2 regions of the Roseateles sp. DAIF2 genome follow, and region 2 is predicted to be linked to the other one. Evidence: riboswitches for the same ligand, from Rfam matches in the RefSeq annotation. Region 2 holds a riboswitch; the other holds the start of a gene.

The links. Region 2 has a riboswitch for glycine ahead of gcvT (glycine cleavage system aminomethyltransferase GcvT). Riboswitches for the same ligand answer to the same signal wherever they lie in the genome.
Positions count from the first base shown of each region.
Region 1: another riboswitch for glycine. It lies ahead of G8A07_RS24565 (D-amino acid dehydrogenase); the one in region 2 lies ahead of gcvT (glycine cleavage system aminomethyltransferase GcvT).

Region 1 covers NZ_CP049919.1:5,333,958-5,345,633, forward strand. Annotated here, with positions in the region: gene G8A07_RS24555 (response regulator) at 1-290, opposite strand, end outside; gene G8A07_RS24560 (hypothetical protein) at 460-1,596, shown strand; glycine riboswitch at 1,620-1,717, shown strand; glycine riboswitch at 1,718-1,829, shown strand; gene G8A07_RS24565 (D-amino acid dehydrogenase) at 1,922-3,217, shown strand; gene fusA (elongation factor G) at 3,307-5,376, shown strand; gene G8A07_RS24575 (SRPBCC domain-containing protein) at 5,386-5,988, opposite strand; gene G8A07_RS24580 (hypothetical protein) at 6,041-6,634, shown strand; gene G8A07_RS24585 (hypothetical protein) at 7,033-7,224, shown strand; gene G8A07_RS24590 (hypothetical protein) at 7,267-7,521, shown strand; gene G8A07_RS24595 (HDOD domain-containing protein) at 7,618-8,460, shown strand; gene G8A07_RS24600 (methyltransferase domain-containing protein) at 8,480-9,085, shown strand; gene G8A07_RS24605 (Lrp/AsnC family transcriptional regulator) at 9,090-9,572, opposite strand; gene hppD (4-hydroxyphenylpyruvate dioxygenase) at 9,698-10,831, shown strand; gene G8A07_RS24615 (triacylglycerol lipase) at 10,828-11,676, opposite strand, start outside.
Region 2 covers NZ_CP049919.1:3,414,356-3,426,031, reverse strand. Annotated here, with positions in the region: gene G8A07_RS15820 (ABC transporter substrate-binding protein) at 1-289, shown strand, start outside; gene G8A07_RS15815 (L-serine ammonia-lyase) at 303-1,691, opposite strand; gene gcvP (aminomethyl-transferring glycine dehydrogenase) at 1,729-4,653, opposite strand; gene gcvH (glycine cleavage system protein GcvH) at 4,728-5,105, opposite strand; gene gcvT (glycine cleavage system aminomethyltransferase GcvT) at 5,149-6,279, opposite strand; glycine riboswitch at 6,332-6,441, opposite strand; glycine riboswitch at 6,451-6,555, opposite strand; gene G8A07_RS15795 (DUF2987 domain-containing protein) at 6,712-7,374, shown strand; gene G8A07_RS15790 (tripartite tricarboxylate transporter substrate binding protein) at 7,534-8,496, shown strand; gene G8A07_RS15785 (response regulator) at 8,553-9,212, shown strand; gene G8A07_RS15780 (ATP-binding protein) at 9,209-10,543, shown strand; gene G8A07_RS15775 (hypothetical protein) at 10,563-11,676, opposite strand, start outside.

The DNA.
Region 1 (11,676 bases), 1.9 Mb from region 2:
TCGTCGGCCCCCTCGTCCAGCCCGCGCAGCCGGTCCGACAGCGCGTCGCGCGCGCTCAGGATCAGCACCGGCAGATTGCTGCGCTCCTGGCGCAAATGCGCCAGGAGCTCCAGCCCATCGCCATCCGGCAGGCCCAGATCGAGCAGCACCATGTCGTAGCTGGGGTCGTCCAGCGCCGTCAGCGCGCTGTCGAGCCGTCGCAGCCACACCACCTCCAGGCCCTGGTCGGCCAGCGCGATGCGCACGCCATTGCCCAGGTCCAGATCGTCCTCCAGCAACAGAACCTTCATGCCCTTTGTCCTTTGCCGTCATCTTCTTCATCGAGCGCGGCGCCGCGAGTATCCGGCAGCCCGCAACAGGCCGATTCAGCAAGGCTTCATTAAGGCCCAAGCCGCGCTTCAGGCGGGCCGCCCAGAGTAGGGACGCTGGCGCTCGCGCGCTGCTTCCGTCACCCGCCTCATGAGCATGCCTGCTGTAGCTTCCCGCCCTTGCAATTCCTTCACCGTGCCGCGCCTGCTGGGCCTGGCCGCCCTGCTGGCGGGCCTCGCCGGCTGCGGCGGCGGCGACGATGAGCGCCCCTACGCCCGGCGCTGCGGCCTGCCGACCACGGAAGCGAGCCGCCTGCCTGCACCGACCGGCGGCAGCTGCGTGGGCAAGGCCGGCTTCCTGGCGCTGGACGGCGCCCGCCTCGACCCCTATGCCGGCAACGGCAGCCCGCGCGAGCTGAGCCTGAAGGTCTGGTACCCGATCCACAGCACGCCCCGCGCGGCGCGCGCGGACTACATGGACGCGCAGGTCTGGTCCGTGGTGCGCCAGGCGGTGCCGGCACTGCCCGCCGCGCAGGCCCCCACCAACGCGCGCAAGGAGGCTTCGCTGAACCAGGGCCGGCGCCATCCGGTGCTTCTGTTCTCGCCGGGCTGGGGCGCCCCCGTCGAGGTCTACAGCAGCTTGCTGGAAGACATGGCCAGCCATGGCTATGTGGTGGTCGCGATCAACCATCCCTATCTGAGCGGCCCGACCCTGCTGTCGGGCGGTCGCCTGGTCGTCAATAACGGCGTCGCCCAGCCGAGCGACGCGAGCATGGCGACGATGGTGGCCGACCAGCGCTTCGTGCTGGATTGGCTGAAGGCGCGCGACGCCGAACCCGCGGGCCACCATCTGCTGGCCGGGCGGCTGGACCTGAGCCGCGTCGGCGCCTACGGCCATTCCTTCGGCGGCTCGGCCGCGCTGCAGACCTCGCGCCAGGACGCCCGCGTGCAGGCCGGGATCGACATCGATGGCTCGGTCTACGGTGAGCGCAAGCAACCCTGGACCAAGCCCTTAATGTTCCTGCTCAGCGAGGACAGCGGCGCCAACGGCGGCACCGTCCCGAGCATCGAGGAAGTCTGGAAGCTGCGCCAGGGGCCGGGCAAGCGTGAGGTGCTGGCCGGCTCCAAGCACAACGGCTTCGCCGACATCAAGTTCCTGCTGGGCTCCCAGCTGGCTCAGGCCCCGGAAGATCTGCGCAGGGAATTCGGCCGCATCGACGCCCAGCAGGCGCTGCGCTGGACGCGCGAGCAAACCCGTGACTTCATGGGCAGCCACCTGCGTCGCTGAACGGGCGAAAGCGCTTACACTGCGCCACGGATTCAGGAGAGTGCCGCGCATCCTCACCCGATGCCGGCCGCCGAAGGCGCAAGCTCCCATACTCGCTCAGGCCCCGTACTGGATCCGCCACAAGCCGAATGCTGGAGAGTGCGCTGCCGCAACGGCAGCGCCACCGAAGGAGCAAGGCGCACACCGGGTGGTGCGCGCCGAATCTCTCAGGTACCAAGGACAGCGGGAGCGGCGCGCGTCAGGCGCATGCACGCTCCCGGTCCATCCCTTGCTCGATGGTGACCGCCCGCATGCCTGCGCCGGCGCACAGCAGGAGCTTGTCTTCATGCATGTCATCGTTCTGGGCGCCGGCATCACCGGCATCACCTCCGCCTGGTATCTGCGCCAGGCCGGCCATGAGGTCACCGTCATCGATCGCCAGCCCGCCGCCGGGCTGGAAACCAGCTATGCCAACGGCGGGCAGATTTCGGTCTCGCATGCCGAACCCTGGGCCAATCCGGGCGCGCCGCTGAAGGTGCTGAAATGGCTGATGAAGGAGGACGCGCCGCTGCTGTTCCGCCTGCGCGCCGATGCCGCCCAATGGCGCTGGGGCCTGGCCTTCCTGCGCGAATGCCTGCCCGGCCGCACCGCCCACAACATCCGCAACATCGTCAGCCTGGGCATGTACAGCCGCGCCAAGCTGCGCGAGCTGCGCGCCGCCACCGGCATCCAGTACGACCAGCGCAGCCAAGGCATCCTGCATTTCTACACCAGCGAGGCCGAGTACGCGGCCGCCCAGGAACCCGCGCGCATCATGCGCGAGCAGGGCTGCGAGCTGGACATGAAGACGCCGGATGAATGCGTCGCGATCGAGCCGGCGCTGGCGCAATGCCGGCACCAGATCGTCGGCGGCAGCATGACGCCCAGCGACGAGTCGGGCGACGCGCACCGCTTCACCCAGGAGCTGGCGCGCCGCTGCGCCGAGGCCGGCGTGCATTTCCGCTACGAGACCCGCCTGCTGGGCATCGAGCGCCGCGGCGACGCGATCGAGCAGATCGTCACCGCCGATGCCGGCGGCCGGGTCGAGCGCCTGCGCGCCGATAGCTATGTGCTGTGCCTGGGCTCGTTCAGCCGCGGCTTCGCGCGCGAGCTGGGGGTCGATCTGAACATCTATCCGGCCAAGGGCTATTCGGTCACCCTGCCGGTCACCTCGGCCGAGCACAGCTACCAGGTCTCGCTGACCGACGACGAGTACAAGCTGGTGTTCTCGCGCCTGGGCGAGCGTCTGCGCATCGCCGGCACCGCCGAACTGAACGGCTACGACAGCTCGCTGAACCTGGCGCGCTGCGAGGCCATCGTGCGCCGCACCCGTGAGCTGTTCCCGCAGATGACCGACGGCAGCGGCGCACAGTACTGGACCGGCCTGCGCCCGGCCACGCCGTCGAACCTGCCCTACATCGGGCGCAGCCGCATCGCCAACCTGTTCCTCAACACCGGCCATGGCACGCTGGGCTGGACCCATGGCTGCGGCTCGGGCGCGGCGATCGCCGACATCGTCGGCGGCCGCCGGCCCGAGTTCGACTATGCCTTCACCGGCCTGGACGAGGGGCAGGTCTTGATGCGCCCGCGCCTGGCCGGCTGAGCGGCGCCGGGGATGCGCGCAAGGCCTCTTGCCGGCCCGGCGCGCATGCCCTACCCTGGGGCCGTCCGGCTTTCCTGCAGGAGCGTGCCATGGCGGATCAGCAGAGTCCCACCAGCCCCGTCCACCCCGGGATCGCCGCGATCCGCACGCTGGCCCTGGTGGGGCCGGCGGGCGCCGGCAAGACCAGCCTGGCCGAGGCCCTTCTGCACCGGGCCGGCGGCATCGCGGCGCCGGGCAGCGTCGAGCGCGGCAACACCGTCAGCGATTTCGACCCGCTGGAGAAGAAGCTGCAGCATTCGCTGCAGTCCAGCCTGCTGCACCTGCGTCACGCCGGCCTGCGCCTGCACCTGATCGACACGCCCGGCGCGCCGGACTTCGTCGGCCAGTCGCTGCCGGCGCTGGAGGCGGTGGAGACCGCGGTGGTGGTGATCAATGCGCAGAACGGCGTCGAGCTGATGGCCTCGCGCATGATGGAGGCGGCGGCGCAGCGCGGCCTGACCCGGCTGATCGTGGTCAACAAGATCGACGCGCCCGGCGTCGACCTGCCGGGCCTGCTGGCCCAGCTGCGCGAGACCTTCGGCCGCGAGTGCCTGCCGCTGAACCTGCCGGCCCAGGGCGCGAGCCGGGTGCAGGACTGCTTCTACTGCCGCGAGGGCGCGACCGACTTCGACTCCGCCGCGGCCGCGCACCAGGCCCTGGTCGAGCAGGTGGTGGAGGTCGATGCGGCCTTCGTCGACCGCTACCTGAACGAGGGCGATGTCGATGCCAGCGAGCTGCATGCACCGCTGGAGCAGGCGTTGCGCGAGGGGCACCTGATCCCGGTCTGCTTCACCTCGGCCAGGAGCGGCGCCGGCGTGGCCGAGCTGCTGGACGTGATCGAGCGCCTGCTGCCGAATCCGGTCGAGGGCAACCCGCCGCAGTTCCTGCGCGGCGAGGGCCCCGACGCGCTGCCGCTGCAGGCCCTGCCCGAGCCCGGCGCCCATGTGCTGGCCCATGTGTTCAAGATCGTCGCCGACCCCTATCTGGGCAAGATGGGCGTGCTGCGCGTGCACCAGGGCACCCTGACCCGCAACAGCCAGCTGCTGGTGGGGCATGCGCGCAAGCCCTTTCGCGTCGGCCATCTGTTCATGCTGCAGGGCAGGGAGCATGTGGAGGTGGACGAGGCCCTGCCCGGCGACCTCTGCGCGATCGCCAAGGTCGAGGAGCTGCATTACGACGCGGTGCTGCACGACGCGCCCGAGGACGAGCATATCCACCTCGCACCGCTGGAGTTCCCGGTGCCGGTGCATGGCCTGGCGATCAGCCCGGCCCGGCATGGCGACGAGCAGCGCCTGTGGGAGATCCTGAGCCGCCTGGTCGACGAGGACCCCTGCCTGAAGGTCGAGCATGCGGCCGCGACCAACGAGACCCTGGTCTACGGCCTGGGCGAGCTGCACCTGCGCCTGCTGCTGGAGCGGCTGCGCGAGACCTACAAGTTCGAGGTCGCGACGCAGCCGCCGCGCGTCGCCTACCGCGAGACCATCTCGGCCCCGGCCGAGGGCCATTACCGCCACAAGAAGCAGAGCGGCGGCGCCGGCCAGTTCGGCGAGGTGTTCCTGCGCGTCGAGCCGCTGGCGCGCGGCGCCGGCTTCGAGTTCGTCGATGCGGTCAAGGGCGGCACCATCCCGGGCCAGTTCATGCCGGCGGTCGAGAAGGGCGTGCGCCAGGCCTGCGCGGCCGGCGTGGTCTCGGGCCACCCGCTGGTGGACCTGCGGGTCACGGTGTTCGACGGCAAGCACCATTCGGTGGACAGCAAGGAGATCGCCTTCGTCACCGCCGGCCGCAAGGCCCTGGTCGCCGCAGTGCGCGAGGCGCGGCCGCTGGTGCTGGAGCCGATCGTCCATGTCGAGATCAGCGCGCCGGCCGGCGCGATGGGCGACATCACCGGCGACCTGGCCTCGCGGCGCGGCCAGGTCAACGGCACGCGCTCGCCGGTGCCCGGCGTGATCGCGGTGCAGGGCCTGGCGCCGCTGGCCGAACTGGCCAGCTACCAGAACCGCCTCAACGCGCTGACCAGCGGCCAGGGGCGCTACACCCTGGAGCTCTCGCATTACGAGCCGGTGCCGCCCAACACCCAGGCGCAGCTGGCCGGGGCCTACAAGCTGCGCGACGAGGAGTAGCGCGGCCGCCTACTTCGGCGCCGAGGCCGCCGCGGCCGCGCGGGCCTGGGCGCGGAACTTCTCCAGCTGGGCCAGCCAGTCGGTCCAGTCCTGTGGGCCGGTCTCGTAGCGTTTCTTCAGATTCGCCAGCACATTGCCCCAGGCGCGGTCGAAGTAGCCATAGGCCTTGTCCCATTCGCCGCCCTCGCCCCAGCCGGTGTGGTGCAGGCGCACCCGCGTCTGGTCCACCCCCATTGGCTCGAAGCGCACGATCACGAAGGTGCGCTGCGCCCGCGCCTCGGGCAGATGGGGCGGCGCGTTCCAGTCGAAGCTGAGCATCTTCCGGGGCTGCAGCGCCATGAAGCGCATCTCGTCGGCGCCCTTCATGCCGGGCTCGGCGCCGGGGTCGATATAGATCTGGAAGGCGCCGCCGACCCGCGGCTCGATCTTCGCGTCGGGCGCGAAGAAGCCGACGATGCCCTCGCGCGTGGTCCAGCTGGCCCAGGCCTGGTCCAGGCTGGCCTTGATGATCACTTCTTTATCAAGACTGCGCTCGGCGGCGCCGGCCTGGGCGGCCAGCAGCAAGCATCCCGAGAGCAGCATTCCCTGCGAAAAAGCGGCAAGACGAGGCATGGCGTTTCTCCTTGGCCGGGGTCCTGGATGAAGGCAGCTTTATCATACGCATATGTCCACCGCCCCCCGGGACGTCGCACAGATCCGTCTGGACAACGCGATGCTCCTGTTTGAAGAGTTCGTCACCGCCACCGTCAAGCATCCGGATGCCGCCGCCCTGCGCGGGCTGGAGCGCCGGTTCGCGGAGCGTTTGCAGATCCAACCGAGTTACTGGAGCCAGATCAAGAGCCGCTCGCGCCAGATCGGCGAACGGCTGGCGCGCCAGTTCGAGCAGCTGAGCCACAAGCCCGCCGGCTGGATGGACCAGGCCCATGGCCCGCAGGCCGCGGGCGCGGCCGCCGGTGCGCAGGAGCCGCCGCCCAGCCTGCCGCAGGACGACGACGAGCGCTTCATCGTCGGTCTGGTGCTGACCTATTACCGCCGCCACCCGCAGCGCGCCCGCACCCGGCTGCTGGACCTGCTGGGCGAGGTGCTGACCCCCGGCGCACCGCCGGCCCCGGCCGCACCGCGTGCGCCGCAGGCGCCCGCCGCCGGTCGCTCGCCCCTGGCCCCCGCTGTTCCCGCCGCGCCCGCGGTGGACGATGCCGTCGACGCCTGGCGCAAGCTGCAGCAGGGCATCGCGCCGCTGAAACCGAAGAAGCGCTGAGACACTGAGGCGCGGGCGTGGGCGGCGTTGCCGTCACCCCTAATTTGTTTATCTCTTCAGATAAAAAGCACTTGCGCAAGATAATCAATCGTTTATCATTTGCGCAAGTTGCGGCGTGGTTCACCGCAACGACACCCCAAACGCCGACAGGCCAACCCATCCGACCCGGCCAGCCGCCGCGCTGATGCAACGACGCCGACTCCCTTGCGGGCCCAGAACCGTGGCCCGAGGGAAGGCGACGCTCTTGTGCATCCGCCGCGCGCCCGCCATTCGCTCAAGAGCCGCCCCGCGGGCTCTGCGTTGATGTTGTTTTGCTTCCGATGACGCTGCCGCGCTGCAGTGGCGCCGCCGCATCGCCCATTGTTCTGCCGCGAGCCCGGCTCGCAAGGAGAGAGTTCATGTCTCAGTTCACCGCTCCCCGGCCGCAGCTCAGCCTGAGCCTGCGCAAGCCGCGCAATCCGCTGGTGGCGCCGAGCCTGCTGCGTCAGGCCGGCCGCCATGACGCCGCGAGCAAGTCGCAGCGCCAGCAAGCCAAGACCGCCCTGCTGAAGGAAGTCCGTCAGCTCGTGCCTCTAGACCGCAGCCCCTGACTCGCGACGCGAGCGGGGCATCCCGACGGGAGAAGAATCATCATGAAACATGTGTATGCGATGGGCCGCCACCCCGAGGCCGCCATCACCGCCGAAGCCTGGCGCCGCGGCCTGGCCAGTACCCTGCGCCGCACCGGCGCCGGCATGCTGCGGCTGGCCGAGCGCCTGGCCCGGGTGCAGGCCCGCCGGCGCCGCGCGCCGGAGCTGGAGTTCTACGCCGAAGCCGGCGCGCCAGAAGGGGCGCTGTATGTCGACGGCCAACTGATCGGCACCCTGCCGGGTGTCACGCGCCTGTGATTCCGGTACTGATGGGCCTGGCGCGGCTGGTCCTGGGCGTCAAGACGGGCGAGATCATGCCGATATACGATCACCATCATCCCGAGGTGATCCTGCATGAACCCGCCCGCTCTTGCCCTGCCGCTGCGCCAGGCCCCGCCCGATCTGGCCGCCTGGACGGCGGCCCTGCGCGATGCGGAGATCCCCGTGCTCGCCACGACGGCCGAATCCTTGGAGCTGATGCGCGCCAATGAGGATGCCTTCGATGCCAACAGCATCGGGGAGATGATCGCCACCGACCCGCTGATGACCCTGAAGGTGCTGGCCCATGCGGCCACGCACCGTTCTGGGCGACTGCTGACCGATGCCGAGACGGTGACGGCGGCGATCGTCTGGATGGGCATCACGCCCTTTTTCGCCGCCTTCGGGCCGCAGCCCACCGTGGAGCAGCGCCTGGCCGACCAGCCGGCGGCGCTGGCCGGGCTGCAGCGCGTGCTGCGCCGCGCCGACCGCGCCGCGCGCTTCGCGCTGGGTTTCGCGGCGCACCGCGCCGACCCGGACGCGGCCGTGATCCACAGCGCCGCCAGCCTGCATGACTTCGCCGAGATGCTGCTGTGGGTGCATGCGCCGGCGCTGGCGCTGGAGATCCGCGCGCGCCAGCAGGCCGACCGCCAGCTGCGCAGCGCCGCGGTGCAGCGCGAGCTGCTGAACATCGAGCTGGCCGACCTCGAGCAGGCCCTGATGAAGACCTGGCATCTGCCCGAGCTGCTGGCCCATATCACCGACGACAAGCGCGGCCTCGACCCGCAGGTGCAGACGGTGCGCCTGGCGGTGCGCCTGGCGCGCCACACGGCCGACGGCTGGGACGATGCTGCGGTGCCGGACGACATCAGCGACATCGCCCAGTTGCTGAACCTGGGCCCGCTGGCCACCGAGCGCCTGCTGCACGAACTCGACTGAAAGAAAGCACGATCTCCCGATGAGCGGACCGACCCTGGACTTCTGGCAGCAGCGCTTCGAGAACGGCGACACCCCCTGGGACCGCGGCGCGGCCCATCCGCAGCTGCAGCGCTGGCTGGACGAGGGCCAGCTGGCGCCGGGCCTTGCCACCCTGGTGCCCGGCTGCGGCCGCGGCCATGAGCTGGTGGCCCTGGGCCGGTCCGGCATCGCCGCCACCGGGCTGGACTATGCGCCGGCCGCGGTGGCGCTGGCGCGCGAGCGCCTGGGCGATCTGCCGGGCCGGGTGCTGCAGGCCGATGTGCTGGACTGGGCCCCGGAGGCGCCGCTGGACCGCATCTACGAGCAGACCTGCCTGTGCGCGCTGCATCCGGACCAATGGCGGCGCTATGCCGATCGCTTGCATGCCTGGCTGAAACCGGGCGGGCGGCTGCTGGCGCTCTTCATGCAGGCGCGCCGCGAGGGCGCGGCCGAAGGTCGGGTCGAGGGCCCGCCCTATCACGGCGACATCAACGCGATGCGCGTGCTGTTCCCGGCTTCGCTGTGGGATTGGCCGGCGCCGCCCTACCCGGCCGTTGCGCATGAGCGCGGCTGGTTCGAGCTGGCGGTGGTGCTGACGCGGTGCTGAGCGGCTACAAGGGCACGGCCGTCGTGTTCTTCAGGCGGTCCAGCACAAAGCTGGTCTTGCAGTCCTGCACGCTGGGGTGCTTCAAGAGGGTCTCGCTGATGAAGCGGGCGTAATGCGCCATGTCCTGCACCAGCACGCGCAGCAGATAGTCCATGTCGCCGGTCAGGGCCGCGCATTCCACCACCTCGGGCCAGGTCTGCACCGCGGCGCGGAACAGGTCCATCGGGTTGCGCTTGTGGCTCTCGGTCTGCTTCTCAAGCCTGACATTGATGTAGGCGGTCAGCGACAGGCCCACCTTCTCCGGCCGCACCAGGGCCACATAGGCGGCGATCGCACCACCCTCCTCCAGGCGCCGCACGCGCCGCAGCACGGCCGAGGCCGAGAGGTTGACCTGGGCCGCCAGCGCGTCATAGGTGACGCGGCCGTCCTGCTGCAGCGCCCTCAAAATGCGCCGATCGATCGCGTCGAGCTGGATGTCGCCTTCCATATCCGAAGTTTCGCAGGATTCCTGCAGCATTGCGCCATCCCACGCCTGAGATCGCAGGAATCCTGCGCCCCTGCGCTCCTACAGTCTTGACCTATCGCAAGGCATTCAAAGCAGGAGACCCCGCCATGGCATTCACCCCCTGGGACAACCCGATGGGCACCGACGGCTTCGAGTTCATCGAGTTCGCCGCCCCCGATCCCGCCGCCCTGGGCCGGCTGTTCGAGACCATGGGCTTCACCGCCGTGGCCAAGCACCGCCACAAGAACGTGACGCTGTACCGCCAGGGCGGCGTCAACTTCATCATCAACGCCGAGACCGATGCCTTCGCGCAGCGCTTCGCGCGCCTGCATGGCCCCTCGATCTGCGCGATCGCCTTCCGCGTCAAGGACGCAGGCTACGCCTACCAGCGCGCGCTGGAACTGGGCGCCTGGGGCTTCGACAACAAGACCGGCCCGATGGAGCTGAACATCCCGGCGATCAAGGGCATCGGCGATTCGCTGATCTACCTGGTCGACCGCTGGCAAGGCAAGAACGGCGCGGCCGCCGGCGAGATCGGCAATATCTCGATCTACGACGTGGACTTCGTGCCGCTGCTGGACGCTGAAGGGCGCCCGGTCGACGCCAACCCCAAGGGCAACGGCCTGACCTACATCGACCACCTGACGCACAACGTGTTCCGCGGCCGCATGAAGGAATGGGCGGACTTCTACGAGCGCCTGTTCAACTTCCGCGAGGTGCGCTACTTCGACATCGAGGGCAAGCTGACCGGCCTGAAGAGCAAGGCCATGACCAGCCCCTGCGGCAAGATCCGCATCCCGATCAACGAGAGCAGCGACGACAAGAGCCAGATCGCCGAGTACCTGGACCTCTACCACGGTGAGGGCATCCAGCACGTCGCGCTGGGCACCGACGACATCTACACCACCGTCGAGGGCATGAAGAACGGCGGCGTGGTATTCCAGGACACGATCGACATCTACTTCGACCTGATCGACAAGCGCCTGCCGGGCCATGGCGAGAAGGTCGACGAGCTGCGCCGCCTGCGCATCCTGATCGACGGCGCCGCGCATCTGGGCGCCGAGAAGGAACTGCTGCTGCAGATCTTCACCAAGGAAGTGATCGGCCCGATCTTCTTCGAGCTGATCCAGCGCAAGGGCAATGAGGGCTTCGGCGAAGGCAATTTCAAGGCCCTGTTCGAGAGCATCGAACTGGACCAGATCCGCCGCGGCGTGCTCAAAGACGAGAAGTCGGAAGCCTAAGCGTCCAGTTCGGTCAGCACCTCGGCGAACAGGCCGGGGTCGAAGACCAGCCGCAGATGCCCGAGGCCCGGCTTGTAGCGGGCCTCGGCACCCGCCAGCGCCGCGGTGCCGGCCGGGCACACCACCTGGTCGGCATTGCTGTAGTAGCAGATCAGGCGGGCACGAAAGGCCGGCGTTTCCGCCGCGCCCAGCTCGCCCAGCCAGGCGCCGGCGCGGCGCATCTGGCGCGCATTGGTGGCCGAGCCCAGCGCCGCCATCACCGTGCCGGCATGCGGCGTGCCCAGCGTGATGCCGCGGTGCAGCCGCCCGGCATCGCCGCAGCCATGGCGGCGCCACCAGGCGCGCAGCGCCAGCCCGCCCATGCTGTGTGCCACCACCAGCGGCGCCATGCCGGTGGCCCGCTCCAGCCGGCGCAGCGCAGCCTCGATCTCATCTGCATAGGCATCGATCGAGCCGAAGGCCGGCTCCATCGTCAGCGCGATGCAGGCATGGCCGCGCGCACGGAGGCGCGCCAACCAGCCGTTCCACAGGCCGCGATTGCAGCTGTAGCCATGCAGCAGCAGCACGCCGCGCCGGCCGTTCGCCGCGTTCGCGACATCGGGCAGATGGTCCGGCTCGCACGCCGCCCGAAAGGGCTGCTGCCAGGCGAAGACCCGCTCGCAGGCCCAGAACTCCTGCCACCAGGCCCGCAGCAGCCCCGGCAGGGCCGGCGCCGGCGTCGCCTCGCCGCGATTGATCAGCGGCAGCGCCAGGAAGCCCAGCAGCATCACCAGCCCGTAGCCCCAGAAGCCCAGCGCGGCCCAGGTCAGCGCCACCAGCGGCCCCTCGGCGGGCCAGAGCCAGAC
Region 2 (11,676 bases):
GGTCAGCGATCCGCAGCAGGGCGTGCGCATGCTGCTGGCGCGGCGCGCGCCGCTGTTCGCGACCGAGCGCATCTCGATGCCGGCGACGCTGGCCGAGATGGGCCTGCCGGCCGACGCGCTGGAGATCGTCTACAGCTTCGCCAGCACCGAGGGCTATATCGCCTTCTCGCGCGGTACGCCGGACGCCCTGGTGCGCGCCTGGCAGCGCCAGCTCGACGCGATGAAGCGCGACGGCAGCTTCCAGGCGATCTACAAGCGCTGGCTGCCGGAGGACAACCCGCCGCACTGAGGCCGTCGCGGGCTCAGCACTCGACGATGTTGACCGCCAGGCCGCCGCGCGCGGTTTCCTTGTACTTGGTCATCATGTCGGCGCCGGTGTCGCGCATGGTCTTGATGACCTTGTCGAGGCTGACGAAATGGGTGCCGTCGCCGCGCAGCGCCATGCGCGCGGCATTGATGGCCTTGACCGAGGCGATCGCGTTGCGCTCGATGCAGGGGATCTGCACCAGGCCGCCGACCGGATCGCAGGTCAGACCCAGGTGGTGCTCCATGCCGATCTCGGCGGCGTTCTCGACCTGCTCGGGCGTGCCCCCCATCACCTGGCACAGCGCGGCGGCGGCCATCGAGCAGGCCACGCCGACCTCGCCCTGGCAGCCGACCTCGGCGCCGGAGATCGAGGCGTTTTCCTTGTAGAGGATGCCGATCGCCGCGGCGGTCAGCAGGAAGTCGACCACGCCCTCGTCGTTGGCGTGATGCACGAAGCGCGAGTAGTAGTGCAGCACCGCCGGCACGATGCCGGCCGCGCCATTGGTCGGCGCGGTGACGACGCGGCCGCCGGCGGCGTTCTCCTCGTTGACCGCCAGCGCGTAGAGATTCACCCAGTCCATCACCTGCAGCGGGTCGCGCAGCGCCGCCTCGGGGTTGGCGGTCAGGTCGCGGTGCAGCTGGGCCGCGCGGCGCTTGACCTTGAAGCCGCCGGGCAGGATGCCCTCGGTGCGGCAGCCGCGGGCCACGCAGTCCTGCATCACCCGCCAGATCTTCAGCAGGCCGGCGCGGGTCTCCTCGTCCGCTCGCCAGTGGCGCTCGTTGCGGCGCATCACCTCGGCGATCGAGATGCCATGCTCCCGGGTCAGCGCCAGCAGCTCGTCGCCGGTCTTGAAGGGATAGGGCAGCACGGTGGCATCGGGGGCGATCACCTTCTGCTTGCTGCCATCCGCCGCCACCTCGTCGCTGACGATGAAGCCGCCGCCGACCGAGTAGTAGACCCGGTTGGCGATCTCGCCGCCCTCGGCGTCGAAGGCCAGGCAGCGCATGCCGTTGGCATGGAAGGGCAGGGACTCGCGGCGCTTGAACACAAGGTCCTTGGTCTCGTCGAAGCGCAGCATCCGCTCGCCGACCAGGTTCAGGTCGCCGGCGCGGATGCCGTCCAGCAGGCCCGGGATGGCCTCGACGTCCACCGTGTCCGGCTCATGCCCGGCCAGGCCCAGCAGCACCGCCTTGTCGCTGCCATGGCCCTTGCCGGTGGCGCCCAGGCTGCCGTAGAGGATCACCTGCACGCGGGCCACGCGTTCCAGCAGGCCCTCATGCTTCAGGCGCAGGCCGAACAGGCGCGCAGCACGCATCGGGCCCACCGTGTGGGAGCTCGACGGGCCGATGCCGATCTTGAACAGGTCGAAAACGGAAACGGCCATCGTCGGCGCTCCTTGGGGCGGGCTGGCTGGGAGAGGGTCAGGCCTTGCTGGCTTCGTCGTCGCTGCCGTACTCGGACAGCGGCAGGCAGGAGCAGAACAGGTTGCGGTCGCCGTAGACATTGTCCACGCGGCCCACCGGCACCCAGTACTTCTGCTTGCGCAGGCTGGCCACCGGGTAGGCGGCCTCGTCGCGGCCGTAGCCATGGGTCCAGTCGCCCGTCAGCAGGCTGGCGGCGGTGTGCGGCGCGTTGACCAGCGGGTTGTCCTCGCGGGTCCAGGCGCCGCTCTCGACTTTGGCGATCTCGGCGCGGATCGCGATCATCGCGTCGCAGAAGCGGTCCAGCTCGAACTTCGACTCGCTCTCGGTCGGCTCCACCATCAGGGTGCCGGCGACGGGGAAGCTGAGCGTAGGCGCGTGGAAGCCATAGTCGATCAGGCGCTTGGCCACGTCCTCGGCGCTGACGCCACTCGTGTCCTTCAGCGGGCGCAGGTCCAGGATGCACTCATGGGCCACGCCGCCGCCCTTCACGCCGGCGATATTGCCGCTGAAGTGGATGTCGTAATGGTCGGACAGGCGTGCCGCCACATAGTTGGCCGACAGGATCGCGGTCTCGGTCGCCGCGGTCAGGCCCTCGGCGCCCATCATGCGCACATACATCCAGGAGATCGGCAGCACGGCCGCATTGCCCAGCGGCGCGGCTGAGACGGCGCCGATATTGCTGTCGTTACCCAGGCCGGCCGAGCGGTGCGCCGGCAGGTAGGGCACCAGGTCCTCGACCACGCAGACCGGGCCGACGCCGGGGCCGCCGCCGCCATGCGGGATGCAGAAGGTCTTGTGCAGGTTCAGGTGCGACACGTCGCCGCCGAACTCGCCCGGCGCGGCGATGCCGACCAGCGCGTTCATGTTGGCGCCATCCACATAGACGCGGCCGCCATGGCTCTTCACCAGCGCGCAGATCTCCTTCACATGGGTGTCGAACACGCCATAGGTGGAGGGGTAGGTGATCATGATCGCGGCCAGGTTGGCGCTGTGCTGCTCACACTTGGCCTTCAGGTCGGCCAGATCGATATTGCCATCACGATCGCACTTGGTCACGACGACCTGCATGCCCACCATCTGGGCCGAGGCCGGGTTGGTGCCATGGGCCGATTCGGGGATCAGGCAGATCTTGCGATGGCCTTCCTTGCGCGCCTCGTGGAAGGCCTTGATCGCCAGCAGGCCGGCGTATTCGCCCTGCGAGCCGGCATTGGGCTGCAGGCTGATGCCGGCATAGCCGGTGGCCTGGCACAGCCAGCTGGTCAGCTCCTGGTTCAGCAGGCTGTAGCCCTTCAACTGGTCCTGCGGCGCGAAGGGATGCACGCCGGCGAACTCGGGCCAGGTGATCGGGATCATCTCGCTGGTCGCGTTGAGCTTCATCGTGCAGGAGCCCAGCGGGATCATCGAGCGGTCCAGCGCCAGGTCCTTGTCGGCCAGGGCGCGCAGATAGCGCAGCATCTCGGTTTCCGAGTGGTGCGTGTTGAAGACCGGATGCGTCAGGTAGGCGCTGGAGCGGGCCAGCTCGGCCGGGATCAGCGGCGCGACGCCCTTCTCGAAACTCTCGAAGCCGGGCAGGGTGGTCTTGCCCTCGGCGAACACCGACAGCAGGGCCAGCAGGTCCTTGCGGGTGGTGGTCTCGTCCAGCGAGGCGCTGACGCTGTCGGCGCCCGCGCGGCGCAGGTTCATGCCGGCGGTGACGGCCGCGGCCAGGATCTGCTCGGTCTTGGCGCCGGTGGCGATGTGCAGGGTGTCGAAGGCGCTGGCCTCGTTCAGCACGCTCCAGCCCAGGCCCTTCAGGCCCTGGGCCAGGATCGCGGCATAGCTGGCGACGCGCTGGGCGATGCGCTTGAGGCCCTGCGGGCCATGGTAGACCGCGTACATGCTGGCGACGACGGCCGGCAGCACCTGGGCGGTACAGATGTTGGAGGTGGCCTTCTCGCGGCGGATATGCTGCTCGCGTGTCTGCAGCGCCAGGCGGTAGGCGGGGTTGCCATGCGAGTCGACGCTGATGCCAACCAGGCGGCCCGGCAGGCTGCGCTTGAACTCGTCCTTGCAGGCCATGTAGGCGGCATGCGGGCCGCCGGCGCCCATCGGCATGCCGAAGCGCTGGGTCGTGCCCACCGCGATGTCGGCGCCCTGTTCACCGGGCGACTGGATCAGGGTCAGGGCCAGCAGGTCGGCCGCGGCGATCAAGAGGCCGCCCTGGGCATGGACCGCGTCGGCGATCGGCTTGAGCGCGCGCAGCTGGCCATTGACGCCGGGGTACTGCACCAGCGCGGCGAAGCATTCGGTCTTGCCGGCGTCCTCGGCGCGGCCGACCTGCACCGTGATGCCCAGCGGCTTGGCGCGGGTGTTCACCACTTCCAGGGTCTGCGGCAGCACGTCGTCGGCGACGAAGAACACCAGGCTCTTGCTCTTGCCCACGCGGGCGGCCAGGGTCATCGCCTCGGCGGCGGAGGTGGCCTCGTCCAGCATCGAACTGTTGGCGATGGCCATGCCGGTCAGGTCGGTCACCATGGTCTGGAAGTTGACCAGGGCCTCCATGCGGCCTTGCGAAATCTCGGCCTGGTAGGGCGTGTAGGCGGTGTACCAGGCGGGGTTCTCCAGGATGTTGCGCAGGATCACGCCGGGGGTCAGCGTGCCGAAGTAGCCTTGGCCGATATAGCTCTTCAGCACCTTGTTCTGCGAAGCCAGCGCCTTCAGCTCGGCCAGCGCCTGCGCCTCGGTCACCGCGGCCGGCAGGGCCATGCCCTGCGAGCGCTTGATGCTGGCCGGCACGATGGCCTCGATCAGCGCGCGGCGCGAGGCCTGGCCGATCACGGAGAGCATGCCGACCTCGTCGGCGGCGTCGGGGCCGATATGGCGGGCCTGGAATTCGGCGGCGTTTTCGAGCTCGGTCAGGGGCTTGAGCGCAGACATCAACATGGAAGTTCCTTGGAATACGACGACGGGCACATGACGTGCCCGTCCTTACTGCTACTGCTGGATGGAGTTAAGGCTCAGCTGTTCTTGACCAGCTCGTCGTAGGCCGTGGCGTCCATCAGGCCGTCCAGCTCGGCGCTGTTCGCCAGCTTGACCTTGAAGAACCAGCCGCTCTTGAGCGGGTCGCTGTTGGCCAGCGAGGGATCGTTGCGCAGGTCCTCGTTGACCTCGGTGATCTCGCCGGCGACCGGCATGTAGACGTCGGCGGCGGCCTTGACGGATTCGACCACGCCGGCCACTTCCTTGGTCGCAAAGCTCTTGCCGACTTCGGGCAGGTCGACGAACACCACGTCGCCCAGCGCGTCCTGCGCGTGGACCGTGATGCCCACGACGACCGTGCCGTCGGCTTCGATCTGGACCCATTCGTGGTCGGCGGTGTACTTGATGGTGCTCATGGGCTCTTGCTCCGTTGGGGAAGGGTTGTGTTTCTTGGGCGCTTTAACCGCGGTAGTAGCGGTTCGGCGTGAAGGGCGTGGCGGACACGGTCATCGGGGTGCGCTTGTCGCGCACCAGCGCGAACAGCTCGGTGCCCAGCGCGGCATGGGCGGCGCCGACATAGGCCAGGGCCACCGGTTTGCCGACCGTCGGGCCGACGGTGCCGCTGGTGACGGTGCCGACCTCGGCGCCGCTGGCGTCGACCAGCTTGGCGCCCTCGCGCACCGGCATGCGCTCGTTGCTGACCAGGCCGACGCGCTTTTTCGCGGCGCCCTCGGCGAACTGCTGGTCGATCACCGCGGCGCCGGGGTAGCCGCCGGCGCGCGCGCCGCCGGCGCGGCGCACCTTCTGGATCGCCCAGGTCAGCGCGCCCTCGACCGGGGTGGTCGTGGTGTCGATGTCATGGCCGTACAGGCACAGGCCGGCCTCCAGGCGCAGCGAATCGCGCGCGCCCAGGCCGATCGGCTTGACCTCGGCCTGGGCCAGCAGCTTGCGCGCCAGCGCGACGGCCTGGTCCTGGTGCACCGAGATCTCGAAGCCGTCCTCGCCGGTATAGCCCGAGCGGGTCACGAAGGTCGGGATGCCGTCCAGCTCGAAGAAGCCGCCGGTCATGAACACCAACTGCCTGACGTCGGGGTTCAGGCGCGCCAGCGCGGTGACGGCCTCGGGGCCCTGCAGGGCCAGCAGGGCCTGCTCGGGCATCGGGATGACCTCGCAACGGCCGCCGATCTTGGCCTGCAGATGGGCGATGTCCTGTTCCTTGCAGCCGGCGTTGACGACCACGAACAGGTCGTCCGGGCGGCGGCAGACCATCAGGTCGTCCAGGATGCCGCCGTTCTCGTCGGTGAAGAGGGCGTAGCGCTGCTTGAGCATGCCCAGGTCGACGATGTCGACCGGCACCAGGGTCTCCAGCGCGGCGGCGGCATCGGCGCCGACCAGGCGCACCTGACCCATGTGCGAGACGTCGAACAGGCCGGCGGCGGCGCGGGTGTGCTTGTGCTCGGCCATCAGGCCCGCCGGGTACTGGACCGGCATGTCGTAGCCGCCGAAGGGCACCATCTTGGCGCCGAGTTCCAGGTGCAGCGCGTGCAGCGGGGTGGTCTTCAGGGATTCGTTGTGGGGGGCTGCGGACATGGACCAGGCTCCGAGGGCATTCGACAGACCCACTCCGGGTGGAGTGGGGGGATATGCCCTCGCTGTCCGCTTTACCTGAGAGATTGGCCGCTGACCGATCGCCAACGGCTTGCCCCTTCGGTGGACGGACTCGATGGCCCGCCTCTCTCCAGTGAGGAACGCCCGGTTATGGGCGTTTTGTCAGTCCTTTTGCCTGAGCGTTCGCAGCGTGGGATCACCAGTGCCACTGCGCCTTCGGCGGCTTCCGGCTGGGAAGCTCTCTCCTGACGGGCGGCATTGTAGCCAGGGTTTGGGCTGCCCGGGGCGAAGTCGCCGCACGGCCCTGTCGCCGCCTTTTCTTCATCCTCGCTTCATGCAGGGCTCAGCCGCGCTTCAGCCCGGCTGCGCAGACTGGGCCGGTTTGCCTCACATCTGCCCTATTCAGGAGTCCTCATGCCGATCCGTGCTTCCGTCCTCTTGTCTTCTTCCCTGCTGCTGGCCGTAGCCGCGCAGGCCGTGCCGAATGCCCAGATGCCCGCCAGCAAGCTGTTTGAGGCCGCCGCCCAGCTGGAGCGCCTGCCCAGCGGCGAGCGTGACGCGATCGCGCTGCGCCACACCCTGGTCAGCAAGACCCCCGGCACCGTGGTGAAGGTCTGGTACCAGGACCAGGGCCAGCGGGTCGAGCTGCCGCTGCGCGCGGACGGCAGCTTCGAGCGCCCGGCGGGCCTGGCCAAGCCGGGCTTCGATCCGGTGGTGCAGGCGGACCGGCCGGAGGACGATCTGGACCTCAATATCGACCTGGTCGCCAAGGTGCCGGATCCGCGCCAGTTCGACTATGCCGACCTGCAGCGCTCCGCCACGCAAATGAACGGCTTCATCAAGCGCCAGGCCGGCATGCTCAGCCTGCTGGCGCCCAAGGTGCACAGCATGGTGTTCCGCTGCGCCAGCGCCGCGCCGCCCTGTGCCCTGGTGGTGCATCTGCCGGAGGGGGCCAAGACCTACAAGGCGGACGCCAAGGGCCAGATCGCGCTGCGCATGAGCCCGGAGCTGCAGCGCGCGCAGCCGAAGCTGACGACCGAGGGCCAGATCAGCGCGATCGTCGGCGACATGGAGTGATCAAGGAGTCGCCCATGCGCGACGCAAGTGACTTTCGTCGGGTTTGAATCGCGGCAAATCGCACACTTTGCACCGCGACGGTGCGGTCGTCGCAGGTGCGCAAGCGCGGTGGGCCCCCTAGACTCCCGCCACATCAGACAAACCAGGGAGGTGGGCAAGATGGTGGATCGTCGTCATGTGCTGCTGGGGGCTGCCGCCGCCCTGTGCGGTGCCGGGGCCCGGGCCCAGAAGTTCGAGACCCTGCCGGAGCTGCGCATCGTCATCCCGGCCAACCCGGGGGGCGGCTGGGACCAGACCGGCCGCGCGCTGGGCACCGCGATGCAGACCGCCAAGTTGGTGGACCGCATCCAGTACGAGAACATCGGCGGCAAGGCCGGCACCCTGGGCCTGGCCCAGTTCGTCGAGCGCTATCCGAGTGCGCCCAACACCCTGATGGTGGCCGGCATGGTGCTGCTCGGCGGCATCGCGCTGCAGCGGCCCAAGGTCGACCTGAGCCAGGTCAACCCGATCGCCGGGCTGACCAGCGACTTCATGGTGGTGGCGGTGCCGGCGGCCTCGCCGATCCGCACCCTGAAGGACCTGGCCGCGCGCCTGGCCTTACCGGACTTCAAGGCCACCGTGGTCGGCGGCTCGGCCGGCGGCGTCGACCATATGCTGCTGGGCATGATGCTGCGCGCCAGCCGCGGCAACCCCGACAACTTCAGCTACCTGCCGACCAGCAGCGGCGGCGATGCGGTGCGCGCGCTGACCGAGGGCAAGGCGCAGCTGGGCATCTCCGGCTACAGCGAATTCCGCGGCGCGATGGCGTCCGGCACGATCCGCGTGCTGGCGGTCAGCTCGCGGCGCGGCCGCTACGGCCTGCCGGCGCTGCGCGAGGGCGGCATCGACACCGAACTGGCCAACTGGCGCGGCGTGTTCGCGCCCTCCGGCCTCAACGAGGGCCAGACCCAGGCCATGGCCAGCCTGCTGGAACGTGTTGCCCGCTCCAACGAATGGGCCGACCTGGTGCGCCGCAACGACTGGCTGTCGACCTACCGCTCCGGCAGTGACTTCCGCAGCTTCGTCGAATCGGAGATGACCACCGCCCGCGTGGTGGTGCATATGCTCAAGCTGAAGGCCTGACCCGCTCCTAAGCCTCGTCTAAGTCGGACGCCGCCGCCGGCTGAGACAATCGGCCGATGCGTTTATTGCTGGTGGAAGACGATCCGATGATCGGCGAGCAGCTGCTGGACCTGCTGCGCGCCGAAAGCTATGCGGTGGACTGGGTCAAGGACGGCGAGCTGGCCGATACCGCCTTGCAGACCCAGAACTACGACCTGCTGCTGCTCGACCTGGGCCTGCCCAAGCGCGACGGCCTGTCGGTGCTGCGCGCCTTGCGCGCGCGCAAGCAGCAGCTGCCGGTGCTGATCGCGACCGCGCGCGATGCGCTGAGCCAGCGCGTCGAGGGGCTGGACGCCGGCGCCGACGACTATGTGCTGAAGCCCTTCGAGCTGGACGAGCTGCTGGCGCGCATCCGCGCGCTGCTGCGCCGCGCCAGCGGCCGCGGCGAGCCGATCTACGAGCATATGGGCATCAGCCTGAACCCCGCCACCCATGAGGCCATGGTCAACGGCCAGTCGGTCGTGCTGTCGGCGCGCGAATGGGCGGTATTGGAGCCGCTGCTGGCGCGCCCGGGGCTGGTGCTGTCGCGCCAGCAACTGGAGGAAAAGCTCTATGGCTGGAAGGACGAGGTCTCCAGCAATGCGGTCGAGGTCTATATCCATGGCCTGCGCAAGAAGCTGGGCGCGGCGCTGATCCAGAACGTGCGCGGCCTCGGCTATATGGTGCCCAAGCAATGAGCGGCGGTATTGCTCGCGTGATGGCCATGGGCCCCTCGCTGAAGCGCCGGCTGATGTGGTTCCTGTTCGGCGCGGTCAGCCTGGCCGCGTTGCTGCAGGGCGGCAGCGCCTATCACACCGCGCTGCAGGAGGCCGACGCGATCTTCGACTACCAGATGCAGCAGACCGCGCTGTCGATGAGCGGCGCGCGGCCCGGCATCGGCCATTCGATGCCCGAGGAGCTGGAGCTGGTGATCCAGGGCTGGAGCGTCGACGGCCTGCAGCTCTTTGCCCAGCCGCGCGCGCGCCTGCCGCAGCGCGCGGTGATGGGTTTTGCCGATGTGCGGGGCGACGACGGCAAGCTCTACCGCGTGCTGTCGATGCAGGCCGGCGGCCAGGTGGTGCAGGTGGCCCAGGAGCTGGCGGTGCGCGAGCGCCTGGCCAGCCGCCTGGCCTGGCGCACGGTGACGCCGATCGCGATCGTGCTGCCGCTGCTGCTGCTGGTGGTCGGCTGGGTGATCAGCCGCTCGCTGGCGCCGGTCGAGCGGGTGCGGCGCCAGCTGTCCGAGCGCGCGGCGGAGGACCTGTCGCCGGTCGGCGAGGAGGGCTTGCCGGTCGAGATCCGGCCGATGGTGCGCGAGCTGAATTCGCTGCTGCTGCGGATGCGTCAGGCCTTCGAGACGCAGCGCCATTTCGTCGCCGACGCGGCCCATGAGCTGCGCTCGCCGCTGACCGCGCTGAAGCTGCAGGTCGAGGGCCTGGCGCGCGCCGGGGCCGACGAGGCGGCGCGCGGCCAGGCCCGGACCCGGCTGGCCGCCGGCGTCGAGCGGGCCAGCCATCTGGTCGAACAGCTGCTGCTGCTGGCGCGCCAGGAGGCGCCGGAGGGCGCGCAGCTGCAGCCGCTGGCGCTGGAGCCGCTGCTGCGCCGGGTGCTGGGCGAGCAGGTCGCGGCGGCGCAGGCGCGCGGCATCGACCTGGGCCTGCTGCGCGCCGATGCGGTGCAGATCCAGGGGCAGGGCGAGGCGCTGGCCGTGCTGCTGCGCAATCTGCTGGACAACGCGATCAAGTACACGCCGGAGGGCGGCAAGGTCGACGTGCTGCTGCTCGACGAGGGCCCGCAGGCGCGGCTGCGCATCGAGGACAGCGGCCCCGGCATCCCGGCCGAGGAGCGCGAGCGCGTGTTCGACCGCTTCTACCGCAGCGGCGAGGCCCAGGGCCGCGCCACCGGCAGCGGCCTGGGCCTGGCCATCGTCAAGACCATTGCGGACCGGCATGGCGCCGGCCTGCGGCTGGAGCGCTCGGAGGCGCTGGGCGGGCTGCGGGTCGATCTGCAGTTCCGCAAGGCCGGCTGAAGCGAAGTGGAAAGCCGGCTCAGGGCTTGCCGCGACGCAGCGCCGAGCGGCGTTCCTGCTCGGCGTCGGGCTCGACGAAGGACCGTGCCACCCCGTTGTGATCGAGCGCCAGCGGCGGCACCGCGGCCTTGGCCGCGGCCGATTGGCCGAGCCGGCGCGCATGCTGCGGGGCGGCCATGCTGGTGCCGCTCAGGGCCACGACGCTGCCGCTGCGACAGCCCGCGGCATGGATGCCGCGCAGCACCGGCGAATCCTCGCTGATCGCCAGCTTGCGCAGGTTAGCCCGCGGATCGCTCGGCAGGCCGACCGAGGAGTAGGGCGCCGGCGCCAGGCTGCCGTCCGGTTGCCGCGTCAGACCGCCGACCACCTCGACCTGCGTGCCGCAGGCCAGCGCGTTGATCGAGCCGGCACGGCGGATCAGGCAATCGCCCCGGTCCTGAAGCCGCGGCCAGCCCAGCTCGTCATAGACCTGGTCGCAGCCCTTGTCCTCCAGCACCGCCTGGCGGCCGCGACCGGGATGGCCGAAGGACTTCTCGTCGCGCTGCGAATAGACGCTGCAGGCCAGGGGCGCGCTGCCCGCGTGCTGGCGCAGGTCCAGCGCCCAGGCGCCGGACGGCGCGGCATAGGTCCAGGGGCCGTAGGGCGCGGTCGGCGCCACCGTCAGCAGGCCCAGCGCATGGTTGCCGTTGGCCGGGTCCGGATGCAGACCGAACAGCGCCAGGGTCCGGCCCTCGGCATCGCGCAGCGCCCATTCCTGCGCCGGCGTCGCCGCGCTAGGCGGCAAGGTGAAGCTCAGGTCCAGCGCCGGGCCGCCGGGCGGCGTCAGGCGCCAGTCCATCGCGATGGCGCCAGCTTGTTCGGGCAGCAGCCATGTCTCGAGGTAGCTGGAGGTGCCGTCGTCGGGGCGTAGCCGCCATTGCAGCGCCATGCCCTTTGTCGCCTCCAGCCGGGCTCGGGCATGGCAGCGCGACAGATGGCTGTTGCCCTCCGGCAGCACCAGCTCGACGGGAGTCAGGCCGGGCCGGCGCCGCAGCGCGATCAGGGCGTCGACCGCCGCCTCGAACATCGAGGAGCCGTTGTGCGGCCCGGCGATATTGCCGAGGCTGGCATTGACGACGATGCGTTCCGCGCCG